Regions from separate parts of the Nocardioides cavernae genome, predicted to be linked through region 2. Evidence: riboswitches for the same ligand, from Rfam matches in the RefSeq annotation. Region 2 holds a riboswitch; the other holds the start of a gene.
What was found. Region 2 has a riboswitch for cyclic di-AMP ahead of JOD65_RS24020 (C40 family peptidase). Riboswitches for the same ligand answer to the same signal wherever they lie in the genome.
Positions count from the first base shown of each region.

Region 1 (7,303 bases), 490 kb from region 2:
CTACTCCGCGACGTCGCTGGACGCCATCGTCGCGGGCGCCGACGTCACCAAGGGCGCGCTCTACCACCACTTCAGCGGCAAGCAGGCGATCTTCGAGGCGGCCTTCGAGCGGGTGCAGTCCCGGGCGACGACGGGGATCGCCGACGCGGCCGCGGGGCACCCGGACCCGTGGGACCAGGCGCAGGCCGGGATGCGGGCCTTCCTCGAGGCGGTCCAGGAGCCGGCCTACCGCCAGGTCGTCGTCTCCGACGGCCCCTCGGTGCTCGGCCACGAGCGCTACCGCGAGCAGGAGGAGCGGTCGACGTACGCCCTCGTCGACGAGATCGTGCGCTCGGTGCTGACCGCCGAGGGCCGCGACCTCGACGACGCGATGCTCGACACCTTCACGCGCATCTTCTTCGGCGCCATGTCGGCCGCGGGAGGCTCGGTCGCCGTCAGCGACGACCCCGCCGCCGCGGCCCTGCGGGTCGAGGCGGCGATCGGCGTGATCCTGGCCGGGCTCCAGCGCCTCCTCGACGAAGGCGCCGGAGCGTTGGCGCCGGGGGCTACTTCGCGAACGTGACGTTGCCGTTGACGGCCGGGACGAGCTCCACCCACACGTGGCCGGCAGGCACGGTGAGGTCGCCGCCCTTGGTGGAGAGCTCGATCTCGCCCGTCAGGCCGTCCTTGGTCCACGTGCCCTTCACGACGCGGCCGCCGTGGAAGAGCAGCGCGGCGCCCTTGCCCTCGAACTTGGTCTCCGGCACCGGGTAGCCGGCCGGGTCGCGGTAGCCCGCGTCGCCGACGCGGACCCGCAGCACGAGCACGGAGTCGGCCGGGAACTGGTCGCCCTCCGCGGCGTAGGAGTCGGTGTTGACGTAGCCGCCCTGCTGGAACTGCCAGCTGGTGGAGTGGGCACCGAAGTCCGCGGTGAGCGTGCTGGCCTTCGCGCCCTTCGGCAGGTCGGCCTCGTCGCCCCACGGGAGGTAGGGGGGCGGCTCCTCCTCGGCCTTGAGGCGCTTGGAGATGTCGCCGAGCCGGGCGAAGAGGTTGTAGGGGGCCGAGCGCGACGTCTCGCGGTAGACGCCGGCCTCGCCCTCGGTGATCCACGGGATGCCGGCGCCGTTGATCCGGTTGATCGTGACCGGGGCCGCGCCGCTGGTCACCACGGTCGCGCCCGGCGGGACGATCCCGATGTCGCTGGCGCGCATCGAGCGGACCGGGCCGATGGCGGCGGGCACCTTGGAGTAGTAGAAGGCCGCGAGGCGGGTGTAGCCGCCCTCGACGAGCTCCTCGACGACGAGGTCGGCCGAGCCGAGGCCCACCTGCGGGGCGCTGGAGGAGGTGTTGTCGACCTTGGTGACGACGACGGGGTGCCGGGGTGCGTCGCCCTTGCGCTCGAGCCCGGTCAGGGGCCAGTACGTCGGCTCCGGCGGGGCCTCGGTCGTCTCCGAGCTGGTCGGCTCGGAGGGCGCGGAGGCGCTGGGGGCCGGGTCGTCCCCGCCGCTGCAGCCGGCGAGGAGGAGCGTGGCCGCCGCGAGGGTGGCGACGATCGCGCGGGGCGACGAGAGGTGGCGACGGTGACGCACGGGGAGCTCCGATCGAGCGGGGGTGTTCGAGCCGGGGGGCTCGGGTCTGCGGTTCTCTGGAAAGTCTGGGGGCGCGCCTTCCCCGATCAGGGAAGGCGCGCCACAGGGTAGATCAGCAGGAAGTACCTACCAATCCGAGCCTGTCACCCGGGTGCGGGCACTGCTCAGGCGCGACGGACGGTCCCGGCGAACCAGGCGGACGTCCACGGCACGGCAACGCGTACGCGCTGTCCCGAGCCCGGGGAGTGCACCATCACGGCGTGCCCGTGCGACCAGCGCAGGAAGATCGCGGCGTGGTAGACCCCGCCGCTGCCGTAGAAGAACATCAGGTCGCCGGAGCGCATGTCGTTCTTGGCGATCCGGCGAGCCTGGCCCGCCTGGGCGCTCGACGTGCGCGGCACCGAGAGACCGGCGCGGCTGTAGCTGTACTTGACCAGGCCGGAGCAGTCGAAGCGGTCCGGGCCGGCGGCGCCGTACGCGTAGGCGTCGCCGCGCTGGTTCATGGCGATGTCGCGTGCGCTGAGCACGCGGTTGGCCACCCGACGCTTGGCGCTGACGCGCGCCGACTTCTGCGTCTTCTTCGCGGTGGTCGTGGTGGAGGCGTCGTCGGACGTGCTGCCGCCGGTGGCGGCGGTTGCGGGCAGGGCGCTCATCGTCGATGCGGTGATGCCGAGCCCGGCGAGGGCGAGCGCGAGCGCTCGCGCCTTACGAGGGGTCGCAGGCATGGTTGTTCCTTTCCCACGCCTGTGAGGTGAGCTGTCGGGCTAGGGCTGGAAAGTGCCCTGCCACCGTCCTCTCGAAGAGGCTGGCGACTTCGCCCCGAGCCGGTCGATGACCGGCGGTGGAACCTGTGGGTCCCCCACTCCTGCCCCGGTGTGTCTCGGGGGTCGTCCCGGCCGGGCAGGACTCGGCGTAGTCCGGGACGGTTGGGTCTCTCGACCGTTCTCCAAGGTGACAGACGACCCCCGGACACGCAAAACCGGCCACGTCCCCGAGCGTGGGGCGTGGCCGGGATCACGCCCGGACCGCGCTCAGCCGAGCTTGCGGCCCCCGTCGACGTACAGCGTCTGACCGGTGATGAACGACGCCTCGTCGCTGCACAGGAACGCGGCCGCGGCCGCGATGTCCTCGGGCTGCCCGACGCGCCGCACGGGCGTCGCCTCGGCGTTGACGCGCTGCAGCTCCTCGGGCTCCATCTTGAGGCGGCGCGCGGTGGCGTCGGTCATCTCGGTGGCGATGAACCCCGGTGCGATGGCGTTGGCGGTGATGCCGAACGGGCCGAGCTCGATGCCGAGCGTGCGGGTGAGGCCCTGGATGCCCATCTTGGCCGCGGAGTAGTTGGCCTGGCCGCGGTTGCCGAGGGCGGAGACGCTCGACAGGTTGAGGATCTTGCCGTACTTCTGCTCCACGAACCGGGACTGAGCGGCCTTGGTCATGTTGAAGACGCCCTTGAGGTGGACGTTCATCACCAGGTCCCAGTCCTCCTCGGTCATCTTGAAGAGCAGGTTGTCGCGGGTGATGCCGGCGTTGTTGACCAGGACGTGGATCCCGCCGAGCTCGTCGACCACCCGCTGCACGGAGGCCTCGGCGGCGGCGGCGTCGACGACGTCGCAGCCGATGCCCACCGCGCGGGCACCGTCGGCGAGCTCGAGACGGCCGGCGGCCTCCTGGGCGGCGGCCTCGTCGAGGTCGAGGATCGCGATGGACGCGCCCTCGCTCGCGAGGCGCTGCGCGATGCCGAAGCCGATGCCTCGCGCAGCTCCGGTGATGACGGCGACGCGGCGGTCGTAGCGACCCATCTCGATGACTCCTCAGGCTCGGTGACGTCTGTCCGTGAGGGTAGTGCGTGGCGTCGCGGGGGGCTCACCCGAGTTGTGGAGATCCGGTGCAGACCGCTCGCGCTGCCGCGGCGGGTGTCATACCGTGCCAAGCATGGGTCGGGGGTACTTCCGCGGCGCGATCGGCGTCGCCGTCGCCATGGCGGTGGCCACATGGGTGGTCGCGGCCGCCTACCACCTGCCCGTTCGCGACCCCGACGGCGTCTCGGTCCCGACCTGGGTGCGGCTGCCGGTGATCGTGCTGGCCGCCGTGCTCCTCGACGTCGTCGCGCGGTGGGCGGCGTACATCCGCACGACGCCGCGCCCCGGCGCCTGGGCAGCGCTGCGCACCGTGGTCCGCGCCCGGTGGACGCGGGAGCAGGTGTGGTTCACCCTGAGCGGGCTCGTGGCGTGGTACGTCGCCTACGTCGCGTTCCGCAACCTCAAGGGCTACCTGCCGTTCGTCAACGACCGCCTGTGGGACACCGAGCTGCACCGGATGGACCGCCTGCTGTGGCTGGGCCACGACCCGGCCGTCGTCCTCCACCACGTCCTCGGCACCAGCTGGGCCGCCTGGCTGCTTTCCGGCGTCTACGTGCTGTGGATCGGGCTGGTGCCGGCGGCGCTGGCCGTCGCGCTCGTGTGGACGCGGCGATCCATCACCGGCGCCCTCTACGTCACGGCCGTCTCCTTCAACTGGCTGCTCGGCGTGGCCGTCTACTACCTCGTCCCGTCCCTCGGGCCGATCTACTCGCGACCGCAGGAGTTCACCGGGCTGCCCCGGACGTTCAACACCGCCGTGCAGGACCTCCTGCTCGACGACCGCGTCGCCGTGCTGGCCGACGCCTGGGACACCCGCGCCGTGCAGACCGTCGCTGCCTTCGCGTCGCTCCACGTGGCGATCACGGTCACCACGTGCCTGGTGATGGAGCTGCTCCGGCTCCCCCGCTGGGTGCGTCTGACCGGCTGGGCCTTCGCCGCGCTGACCTGCCTGTCCACCGTCTACCTGGGGTGGCACTTCTTCGTCGACGTCCTCGGCGGGTTCGCAGTCGGCACGCTGTCCCTGGTGCTCGCCGCCTGGACGACCGGACACCCGCTCCGGCGCCGCGACCGGACGTGGTCGCTCGGCGAGGCCCGGGCCCGCGAGGAGGAGCAGGTCCGCTCCTGACCGGTCAGCCGTTCGCGAGGGCGTCCCGGAGCCGTTCGGCGTACGCCGCCGCCTCGCCGTCGCCGTACTTCGTGCGCGGCCAGAAGAAGCCGCGCAGCCCGTCGCCCTTGGTGCGCGGGACCACGTGGAGGTGGAGGTGCGGGACGGACTGGCTGACCGTGTTGTTGATCGCCACGAACGACCCCTGCGCGCCGAGGGCGTCCTTGACCGCCGTCGCGAGCCGCTGGGCCGCCGCCAGGAACCCGTCTCGCTGACCCGCGGGGAGGTCCGGGAGCGTCTCGAGGTGGGTGCGGGGCACGAGCAGGACGTGCCCCTTGAAGACCGGCCGGGCGTCGAGGAACGCCACCAGGTCGTCGGTCTCCAGCACCAGGTGACCGGGCACCTCGCCCGAGATGATCTGGCAGAACACGCATCCGTCCACGTCACGGATGGTGCCACGGGGCACCGACCATCGCCCGCGTGACCGCGGCTGAGCCGCCGCCTCTTGGCGGCCTTCACGTACGGTCACCGGGTGACGATCCAGGCGGCGTTCCGCGACGCGGTGCGCGAGGTCCTGGCGCCGGCAGCGCGGGCGCACGGCTTCAAGGGCTCGGGCCGCACGTGGCGTCGGACCAACGAGCTGGGCGACTGCGCGATCGTGAACCTGCAGGGCTCGAGCTACAGCTCGGCCAGCTCGGCGAGGTACGTGATCAACCTGTCCGTGGTGCCGGAGCCCTGGGCGGCGTCGATGGAGACGACCCTCGGCCGTCGACCGAAGGCATTGCCCGAGTCGTGGGGGCTCTATCGGCGGCGCCTCCAACCGACCGGTGCCCCAGCCGGCACCGACCAGTGGTGGCGGGTGGACCGGCCGCGGGCGGTCGAGCAGGTGGTGGCCGACATGGTCCGGAGGCTGGACGCAGACGGGTGGCCCACCCTGGAGAAGCTGCTCGACCGTGAGGCGATGGTGGAGCAGGCTCGCACCGGCGACCTGGGGTTCTTCACCCGCGAGCACGCCCCCGGGTACGTCGCCACCGGCCTCGCGGTCCTGCTGTCGGACTCGGGGACGAGCGACGAGCTCGACGGGCAGCTCGACCTCATGCTGGCAACCTCGACCGCGCCTGCGCTGGAGGGCACCCGACAGCTCGTGACGTGGATCCGCACGAGGGCGGCCTCGCGCGATGCGTCGACCTGATCCCGGTTGATAGCCACGAACCGCCTGACCAGGCCCGATGTCGGTGGTGACGCCTACAATCGAACGCATGACCGACACCCTCTCCGAGCTCGACGCGGCGGCCCTGCTGGCCCTGGCGTCCGGCGCGGTGCGAGACCGTCGGCTCGCCGAGGTCCGCGACCTCGAGGTCCTCGCCCAGTGGGCAGCCGTCCACTCCACCGACCCGACCGAGGGCCCCGACGGTGCTCACGCGCGGCGGCTCGGAGACGTGCTGGTCCGTCTCGGCGGGGAGGGCACGCCGGGCGTGCAGGACTTCTGCCTCGGGGAGATCGCCCTCGCCCGCGGCACGGGCGTCACCGCCACGGGCAACGCGCTCGCCGACGTGCTCGACCTGCAGCACCGCCTGCCGCTGACCTGGGCCGTGGTCCGCTCCGGCCTGGCCGAGGTGTTCATCGCACGGCGCGTGGCCAAGCAGTCACGACACCTGCCCGCCGCGCGGGTCGGGGTCGTCGACGCCGCGGTCGCGCGGGTCATCGCCCACGAAGCCGGTGGGCGTGTGCTCGCCGTCGCCGAGGCCAAGGTCATCGAGGCCGACCCGACCCTCCACGACGCGCGCGTCGAGGCCGAGAAGGCCCGCCGCTATGTCGGGGCCGGCCGCACGGACGAGTTCGGGCTGCGCACCGTCATCGCCCGCATCGCCGCCGGGGACGCCGTGTGGGTCGAGGCCACTGTCCAGCGAGTGGCCGAGATCCTCTCCCCCACCCACCCCGGCACGGGCGCCGACGAGCTGCGCGCGATCGCCTTCGGCTTCCTCGCCCGGCCGGCCGAGCTGCTCCAGCTGCTCGTCGAGCACACCGACGACGCCCTGCCGGGCACCGAGGGCAGCGCCGAGCCCAGCCGTGCCACCGCGTTCCCCGCCGATCTCCTCGAGGCTCTCCGGTCCACGGACCTCTCCGCCCTCACGCCGACGGCCGTGCTCCACGTCCACCTCCACGAAGCCGCACTCTCCGGCGCCGACGCCGTCGCCCGGGTCGAGGGCTTGGGACCAGCGCCGCTGTCGGCGCTGTGCTCGCTGCTGGGCCGGACCCGGCTGACGGTCCGCCCCGTGCGTGACCTGTCCTCCCGCGTGCGGTCGACGGCCTACGAGCACCCCGAGTCGCTGAAGGAGCACGTCTACCTCACCACCGGAGGCGACTACTGGCCGTTCGCCACCTCCACCAGCCGCCGCGTCGACTACGACCACCCCACGCCCTACGCCGACACCGGCCCACCGGACCAGCAGACGGGCTCCCACAACTCCGGGCCGCTCGGTCGACGACACCACCGCTGGAAGACCCATGCGGGCTTCCGGTCCCGCCAGTGCGGCGACGGCCGCTACGTCTGGCTCACCCCACACGGCCTCGCTTTCGTCGTCGACCACCTCGGCACCCGCCGCATCGATCCCGCCCACGGACGGGAGATCCTCGAGGCGCCCGCAGGAGTCGACCTCTACTTCACCTGACGGGACGTGAGTTGGCGGGTTCCACTCACGGCAGGGTCACGTCAGTGTGAGGGTGGCCCGATGCACAATCAGCTCGTCCGCGCGCTCGCGCTCGCCATC
Region 1 covers NZ_JAFBCA010000001.1:1,919,477-1,926,779, reverse strand. Annotated here, with positions in the region: gene JOD65_RS08920 (TetR/AcrR family transcriptional regulator) at 1-562, shown strand, start outside; gene JOD65_RS08915 (DUF3048 domain-containing protein) at 546-1,568, opposite strand; gene JOD65_RS08910 (C40 family peptidase) at 1,733-2,293, opposite strand; cyclic di-AMP (ydaO/yuaA leader) riboswitch at 2,295-2,491, opposite strand; gene JOD65_RS08905 (SDR family NAD(P)-dependent oxidoreductase) at 2,600-3,367, opposite strand; gene JOD65_RS08900 (phosphatase PAP2 family protein) at 3,501-4,553, shown strand; gene JOD65_RS08895 (HIT family protein) at 4,558-4,974, opposite strand; gene JOD65_RS08890 (DUF4304 domain-containing protein) at 5,065-5,724, shown strand; gene JOD65_RS08885 (hypothetical protein) at 5,792-7,204, shown strand; gene JOD65_RS08880 (excalibur calcium-binding domain-containing protein) at 7,265-7,303, shown strand, end outside.
Region 1: linked by a shared signal. The riboswitch ahead of JOD65_RS08910 (C40 family peptidase) and the one ahead of JOD65_RS24020 (C40 family peptidase) in region 2 are both predicted to bind cyclic di-AMP.

Region 2 (7,303 bases):
CAGCGAGGTGGCGGGCTGCGCCGCCCAGGGGACAGACCCACTCGCCGTCGACGTCGACGAGGCGCACCCCCGGTGACTCCAGCCAGCGCAGGATCTTCTCCGACTCCTCGGCTGTCGCTGCAGGCACCGGGCCGGGCGCCCCGCTGACGGTCTCCGCGCTCGCGGTGAGCTCGCGGACGTACTGGTGGGCGTCGGCACCGGGCGGGATCACTCCGGCCGCGGCGAGCCGCCCGTGGCGAATGACGTGCACCGACCAGCGGCCGCTGTCCTCCCGTCTGGCGGCGACGATCTCCGGGCAACGGGTCAGAGCCGAGAGCCGTTGGGTGCGGGCGGCGGCACGGACGAAGGTGGCCAGACGGTCACGGTGGATCCCGGCCTCCTCGAAGCGTTCGTGATCAGCCAGAGCGGTCATGCGCTGGTTGATCGCCTCGACGACCTCATGGGGGTTGCGCAGCAGCGTGTCGCGCAGCTGACGGACGATCGCTGCGTAGGTCGAGGCGTCGGTGGAGCCGTCGCAGGGAGACAGGCACCGTCCCATCTCGGCAAGGACGCAGGCCGACCGGGAAGGGGTCAGCGGAAGTCGTCCGCTGCACTGCCGGACGGGAAAGGTCTCGTGGAGGGCGGCCAGGCACTTCTCGGCCGTCTTCTTGGAGGAGAACGGACCGAGGTAGTCGGCGTCGTCGTCGAGCACCTTGCGCACGAGGGAGAGGCGCGGCCAGGCCTCGCGGGTGAGCTTGAGGAAGTGGACCTTCTCGGGGAAGCGAGAACGGCGGTTGTACTTCGGCTTGTGCTCGGCGATCAACCGCAGCTCCCGCACCTCGGCCTCGAGAGGCGTCGCGCACTCGATGCCCGTCACGGACTCGGCGAGACCGACCATCTCGCCGATCCGGGTCCGGGTCTCCGAGGACGTGAAGTAGGTGCGCACGCGAGTGCGGAGGTCCTTGGAGGTCCCCACGTAGAGGACGCGCGCCCGGTCGTCGCGGAAGAGGTAGACCCCGGGTGAGTGGGGCAGCCCCTCGGCGAGGTGGCGCTTGCGGCGCTGGGCGGTGCTGACCCGGGCCGAGAACGTCTGGAGCTCCTCGAGGGTGTGGACGCCGAGGCTGCCGAGCCGTTCCATCAGGCCGTGCAGGACGTCCACCGTGGCTCGGGCGTCCGAGAGCGCACGGTGGTTGGGCGTCGTGGTCGAGCCGAACACCTTGGCCAGCGACGACAGCTTGCAGTTGGGGGCGTCGTCGCGGGTGATGACGCGCCGCGCGAGCTTTGCCGTGTCGAGCACCTCGAACTTCGGCCACGGGCGTCCCTGCTCACGTGCGAAGTGCTGGAGGAACCCGACGTCGAACGGTGCGTTGTGCGCGACGAGGACGCACCCGGCCGCGAAGTCCAGGAACGCGGGCAACGCCGCCTCGATCGGTGGGGCGTCGCGGACCATCGAGTTGCTGATGCCGGTGAGCACCGCGATGAACGCCGGGATCTCCGTGTGTGGGTTGACCAGCGTCTGGAACTCACCGAGCACCTCGCCGCCCCGTACCTTCACCGCGCCGATCTCCGTGATCATCGACCCGGCCGCCGCGGAACCACCCGTCGTCTCGAGGTCGACCACGCAGAAGGTCATGTCTCGCAGCGGCCGCCCCAGCTCGTCGAAGCTGCGCTGCGCCTCCCAGCGGGACTTCTCCCGCGTCGGACGGTGGGCGGTGGTGCTCATGTCCGACGACGCTAGACGTGGGATCCGACATCGGGGCCGCGGCGCGCGGACTACGCTGACCGCGCCTGCCCCCAGGGCGACCGACGACCGAGGAGACCTCCGTGCCCGAGCAGACCAGCGACCTCCGCGTTCCCGGTGACGGCGGGCGGTGGCGTTGCGCCGGCTGCGGCAACCTCACCCGCTTCGACGTCACCCGCACCCGTCGCACGACCGAGTACTGGCACTTCGACCTCGCGGGCGAGCACCAGGTCGAGGAGGAGACGGTCCGCTCCGAGTCGGTCGAGTCGGTCTCCTGCCGGTGGTGCGGGCGAAGCGACGCCATCGACGTCGTGGACCGAGCGGCCGCGGACACCTCCGCCGACCCGGCTGCCGGATGACGTGACACCCGTGACCGACCCAGCAGCCCTCCCGGAGCGGCTGCGCCTGCGGGTGGTCGCACTCGTCTCGGCGGTCCTGCCGTCGATCGCACCGATGCCGCCGTCCCTCCGCAAGGTGGCCGGCTTCGCGCCGGCACGCCGTGCCCGGCTCGGCGGCTCTGCGATCTGGGCAGCGCTCGACGACGCCGCGTTCCGCGAGCACGCAGCGGTGCAGGTCGCGGTCGTGCCAGCCTCTGCGGACGACCCGGTCGACACCGCCGCTCGCGCCTGGCTGGCCAGGGACGAGGGCTGGGAGTCCGTCGTCGCCGAGGTCGCCGGCTCGCTCGGCGAGCACGAGGAGCGCGACGAGCAGGCCCACGCCGAGCACGCCCGCCTGACCGCGCAGGTCGCGGCCCTGCAGGCCGAGCTCGGTGCCGTCCGCGCGGAGCACCGCGAGGAGCTCGAGCGGGCGAAGGCCGACCACAAGGTGCTGCGCCAGCGCCTGGGCGAGGCGCGCGGTGTGCTGCGTGCCGCGGAGCAGGCGAGGGACGCGGCGTACGCCGCCCGGGACGAGGCCCTGGCTGCTGCAGCGGCTGCGACCCGCACCGCCGAGGCAGACGTACGACGACTGCGCGCCCAGCTGGACGAGGCCGAGGCCGGCCTCGCCGCCGGCCGACGCGAGACGCGGTCCGACCGGGACGCCGCGAGCATCCGGGCACGGCTCCTGCTCGACGCGGTCGTCGACGCCGCGACGGGGCTGCGTCGCGAGCTCGCGCTCCCCGCTGTCAGCGGCGCTCCCGGCGATGCCGTCGAGGCCGCCCTGGCCGGCGTCGAAGCGGCGCCCTCCTCCAGCGCACCGGCCACACCGGCGTTGCTCGAGCAGACGCTCGCACTGCCGCGGGTCCGGCTCGTGATCGACGGCTACAACGTCACCAAGCAACGCTGGCCCAACGCGAGTCTGGAGGCACAGCGCAGCCGGCTGGTCGCTGCGTTGGGACCGCTGGTCGCGAGGACGGGGGCGGAGACGACCGTGGTCTTCGACGCTGCGGAGTCCACGGTGCGCACGGCGATGCCGGCGCCGCGCGGGGTCCGCGTGGTGTTCAGCCCAGAGAGCGTCATCGCCGACGACGTGATCCGCCAGCTGGTGGCTGCCGAGCCCCGCGGCCGGGTGGTCGTCGTGGTGACGGGGGACCAGGCAGTCGCCCGCGACGTGGCACGGGACGGAGCGAGAACCGTTCCTGTGGCGGCGCTCGTCGGCGTCATCGCCGGCTAGCCCGACACCGTCCGACACGCCGGTGCGCGACACGCCGGGGGGGTTGTCGGTGGCTCCTGTCACCGTTCGGGACATGACGACACGGATCGACTGCGACACCTGCGTGGTGCGCGGGCTGCACTGCCACGACTGCGTGGTGACGGTGCTCCTCGGCCCACCGCCCGAGCTGACCATCGACGACGACGAGATGGCCGCGCTCGACGTGCTGGCCTCCGGCGGCCTGGTGCCGCCCCTACGGCTCGTGGAGCCGGTGGCTGGCCCGGTCATCGAGTCGGCCTGACCCCCAGGACGCGACACGACTACCCCCAAGTTGACCCGAAGATTGGCGACGGGTCCTCGAGCGGTTTAGGGTGTGGGCTGACGTCCGTGGCAGTGGGTCACCAGGCCCGCGCGGACGTCGCGCCGAGTCGTGGACCACACCCCCGCATCACCCGTGGTCGACGAGCCGGGGAACCACACTTCCCCCTGGGGTGAATCGCCTGTGAGGCGTGCTGCGCGAGCGGCACGAGGAGCAGGAGTAGGCCAGTCGTGCCGAACCCGTCAGCTCACCTGGTAGGCGTACGACACCCCGAGGAGTTCCCCCGCTCGTGGCTCACACCCGCAAGCGAGTTGGCGCGACCGTTCTTGGTCTCTCCGCGATCGCTGCCATCGCTTTCGTGCCTGCAACCCCCGCGCAGGCCGACCCCGACATCAAGGACGTCAAGGTTCGCGTCGACCGCCTCTACCACGAGGCCGAGGCGGCGCAGGAGCGCCTCCACGACGCCAAGCTCGACCTCGCCGACCTGCGAAGCGACCTCGACGGGCTGAAGGCCGACCAGGATCGCCAGGACGAGCGCCTCGGCGCCGTCCGCGACCAGGTCTCCGACGCCGTCGTGCGCCAGCTCGAGGGAGAGGGCATCTCGACCGTCGGTCAGATCGTCGTCTCCGACGACCCGGGAGCGTTCCTCGACTCGCTCTCGACGATGTCGTCGTTCAACGACCTCCAGGCGTCGCTCCTGTCCGACTACGACACCGAGCTCGAGGCCCTCGAGATCCGCCGCGAGGCCACCGCGTCCCGCACCAAGGAGATCGCTGAGATCACCGAGCAGCTGAGCGCCGAGAAGGACACGGTCGACGACAAGCTCGCCGAGGCCAAGGACCTGCTCGCCGACCTCGAGGCCGAGGAGCGCGAGCGCGTGCTCGCCTCGCGCGGCACCACGACCCGCGCGCCCAGCTCGGTCTCCGTCCCCGCGTCCGGCCGCGCCGCCGCGGCGGTGCAGTACGCGATGGCACAGGTGGGTGACGCCTACGTCTACGGCGCGATGGGCGAGAACGCCTTCGACTGCAGCGGCCTGACCATGCGCGCCTGGGCCCAGGCGGGCGTGTCGCTCCCGCACTCGTCCAGCGCCCAGTTCAGCTCCGGCCCGCGCATCGCGGCCAGCGACCTGCAGCCCGGCGACCTGGTCTTCTACTACAGCCCGATCAGCCACGTCGGCATGTACATCGGCAACGGCATGATCGTCCACGCCGCCAACCCCGGCACCGGCGTCGCCGTCTCGGGCCTCTACTCGATGCCCTTCGTCGGCGCGGTCCGCCCTGGCTGACCAGCAGACATCGAAGGCCGGTCGTCCACTCCTGTGGGCGGCCGGCCTTTCGCTGTTCCTCGTGGTCGTCCTGGTCGTCGTCCTGACGCGGGACGGACGTCAGGAGGTCGCCCCCGGCCAGCTCAGTGAGGCGCCGCGTGCGAGTCCGGCGGAGGCGGCGGCTGCGCTGACCGCGTTCGTCGACGCCGTCGAGACACGCGACGCGCAGGCACTGGCACAGCTGGCGCCCCCTCAGCTGCCGGCCGCGGACGAGCTGTTGTCGGACATCGCGGCAAATGTCCGTTCGCTCGACCTCGCGGCCGTGGACGCACGCTACGTCGACCAAGTGGGCGCCGTCGCCCCGGACGGCTCGTGGAGCGGCGTGGCCGAGCTGACCTGGCGTGTTCGCGGCTTCGACGAGGCGCCGGCGCGCAGCGACGTCGTCGTGAGCTTCGCTCCGAGTGGCGATGGACTGGGCATCGTGGAGTTCGCGTCGTCCGACGCAGCGGGGACGCGCCTGCCGTTGTGGCTCCGTGGCCGCCTGTCAGTCTCCCGGTCGGACGACGTCCTCGTGATGGCGGACGGGCCCCCGAGCGTGGCCAAGGCTGCGGCCGCACGAACGGTGCGGGGCATCGACGTCGTACGTCGCGTCCTCCCGGACTGGAGCTCGCCCGTCGTGGTGGAGGTGCCCGCCACAGCAGCCGCGCTCGACGAGACCCTAGGCGCGCGACCCGGGACGTACGCCGGGATCGCTGCGGTGACCGCCCCGGTCGGACGAGCCTCGGACGGTGACGGGCCCGTCCACGTGTTCGTGAACCCTGACGTCAGCGACGGGCTGCGCCGCGTGGGCGCGCAGGTGGTCATGAGCCACGAGCTGGTGCATGTCGCGACCGATGCGGTTCGCAAGCCGGTCGAGCCGTGGCTGCTCGAGGGCTTCGCGGACTATGTCGCGCTCCGTGGCACGCGCCTGCCGGACCGCGTCACGCTGGGGCGTGCCATCGCGGCGGCCAGGCGCGACGGCGTACCGGATGCATTGCCGACCGCGGCAGACTTCGACACTCGTACGCGCGACCTGCAGGCCCGCTACGAGGAGGCGTGGCTCGCCTGTCGGATCATCGCCGAGAGGCTGGGGGAGGAGGGCCTGGTGCAGGTGTACGACGATGCCTCGAGCCAACCTGTGACCGAGGCACTCGCGGCAGCCGGCCTTCCCGTCGGCGCCCTGTCGCACACTTGGCAAGAAGTGCTGCGCAAGATCGCGCGATGACGCGCTCAGAAATGCACCGAAGGCGATCGGAGATCCGATCGCCTTCAAGCGAATCTGGTGCAGCTGCGAAGTCCCCGACGCCGACTGGCACTGTCAGCCGCAACTCGACTCTAGTTACGGCCCAGTCGCGGAGGGATCTCCTGGAAGAGACTGAGCACTTCCTGTCCGAAGAAGCCGACGGTGATGATGATCGCAACGCCGATCATCCCGAGCATGAGGCCGTACTCCACGGCCGTCGCTCCGCGCTCGTCGCGCCTTTGGTCGTTGCGGGTCATCGTCCTGCTCCCTCCTGCGTGAATGGCGAAGGCCGGCACCCGCGAGACGCGGGCGCCGGCCTTCGGGTGGATCAGCGGCCCTGCATGCCCGCGGTCATCTCGTCGAACAGGGTGACGAGCTCGTCGCCGAGGAGGCCGACGGTGGCAATGATGGCGGCGGCGATCAGCGCGACCATGAGGCCGTACTCAACGGCGGTGGCGCCCTTCTCGTCGTCCTTGCGGCCCGCGAGCATGATGGCGAAGAAGTTCTGCAGCATGGTATTTCCCCTTGTTTCTGTCTGATGAGTCTCGGCTTCCGAGCCCACGAGGACCCGTCGAGAAGAACTCTGCCAAGATCGCGCGGTCGACGGATCAGGTGATCGGCTCCGTCTGGGTAGTTCCTTGTGACTATCTCCGCGCCACCCCTACGGCCGCGCGGACCACCGAACCGGCTAGCTGTACTGATGGGGCGGTGGTCAGTCCGGAGAAGGGTGCAACCGGCCGTGTCGTCGTCCCGGGCCTTGGCGTGTGGCGAGTCGGCTGTCGAAGGTCGTGCACCTCGTGGTGCCGATCTCGGGGACCTGGTGGGCGTCCTTGGGCCGGTGAGCGCGTTGGCTGCGAGCCGGCCTTCATCGCTGCGGTGGAACCGGAGGTGACCCACCTCCGCAGTGGGGATGGTGTGGAGCTGCTCCGAGCGACGTTGGACCGGGCCCGGGACGGTCGTGCTGGCTGCAGCGCCCCGGCTCACTGCGGCTCGGCCGACATCGCATCGGTATACGTGCTGACGGCGCACAGGATGGGGTAGCGCAAGGCTCGTCCTCGTACCCTGGGTCAGGACCGGGCCGACGTGCCGGGTCAGTACATCTACTCAGAAACGCTGAGGGGAGGCGTG
Region 2 covers NZ_JAFBCA010000001.1:2,412,739-2,420,041, forward strand. Annotated here, with positions in the region: gene JOD65_RS11260 (DEDD exonuclease domain-containing protein) at 1-1,702, opposite strand, end outside; gene JOD65_RS11265 (hypothetical protein) at 1,804-2,079, shown strand; gene JOD65_RS11270 (NYN domain-containing protein) at 2,090-3,331, shown strand; gene JOD65_RS11275 (hypothetical protein) at 3,405-3,611, shown strand; cyclic di-AMP (ydaO/yuaA leader) riboswitch at 3,754-3,888, shown strand; gene JOD65_RS24020 (C40 family peptidase) at 3,988-4,914, shown strand; gene JOD65_RS11285 (hypothetical protein) at 4,976-6,157, shown strand; gene JOD65_RS11290 (Flp family type IVb pilin) at 6,268-6,432, opposite strand; gene JOD65_RS11295 (Flp family type IVb pilin) at 6,504-6,689, opposite strand; gene JOD65_RS11300 (response regulator transcription factor) at 7,280-7,303, opposite strand, start outside.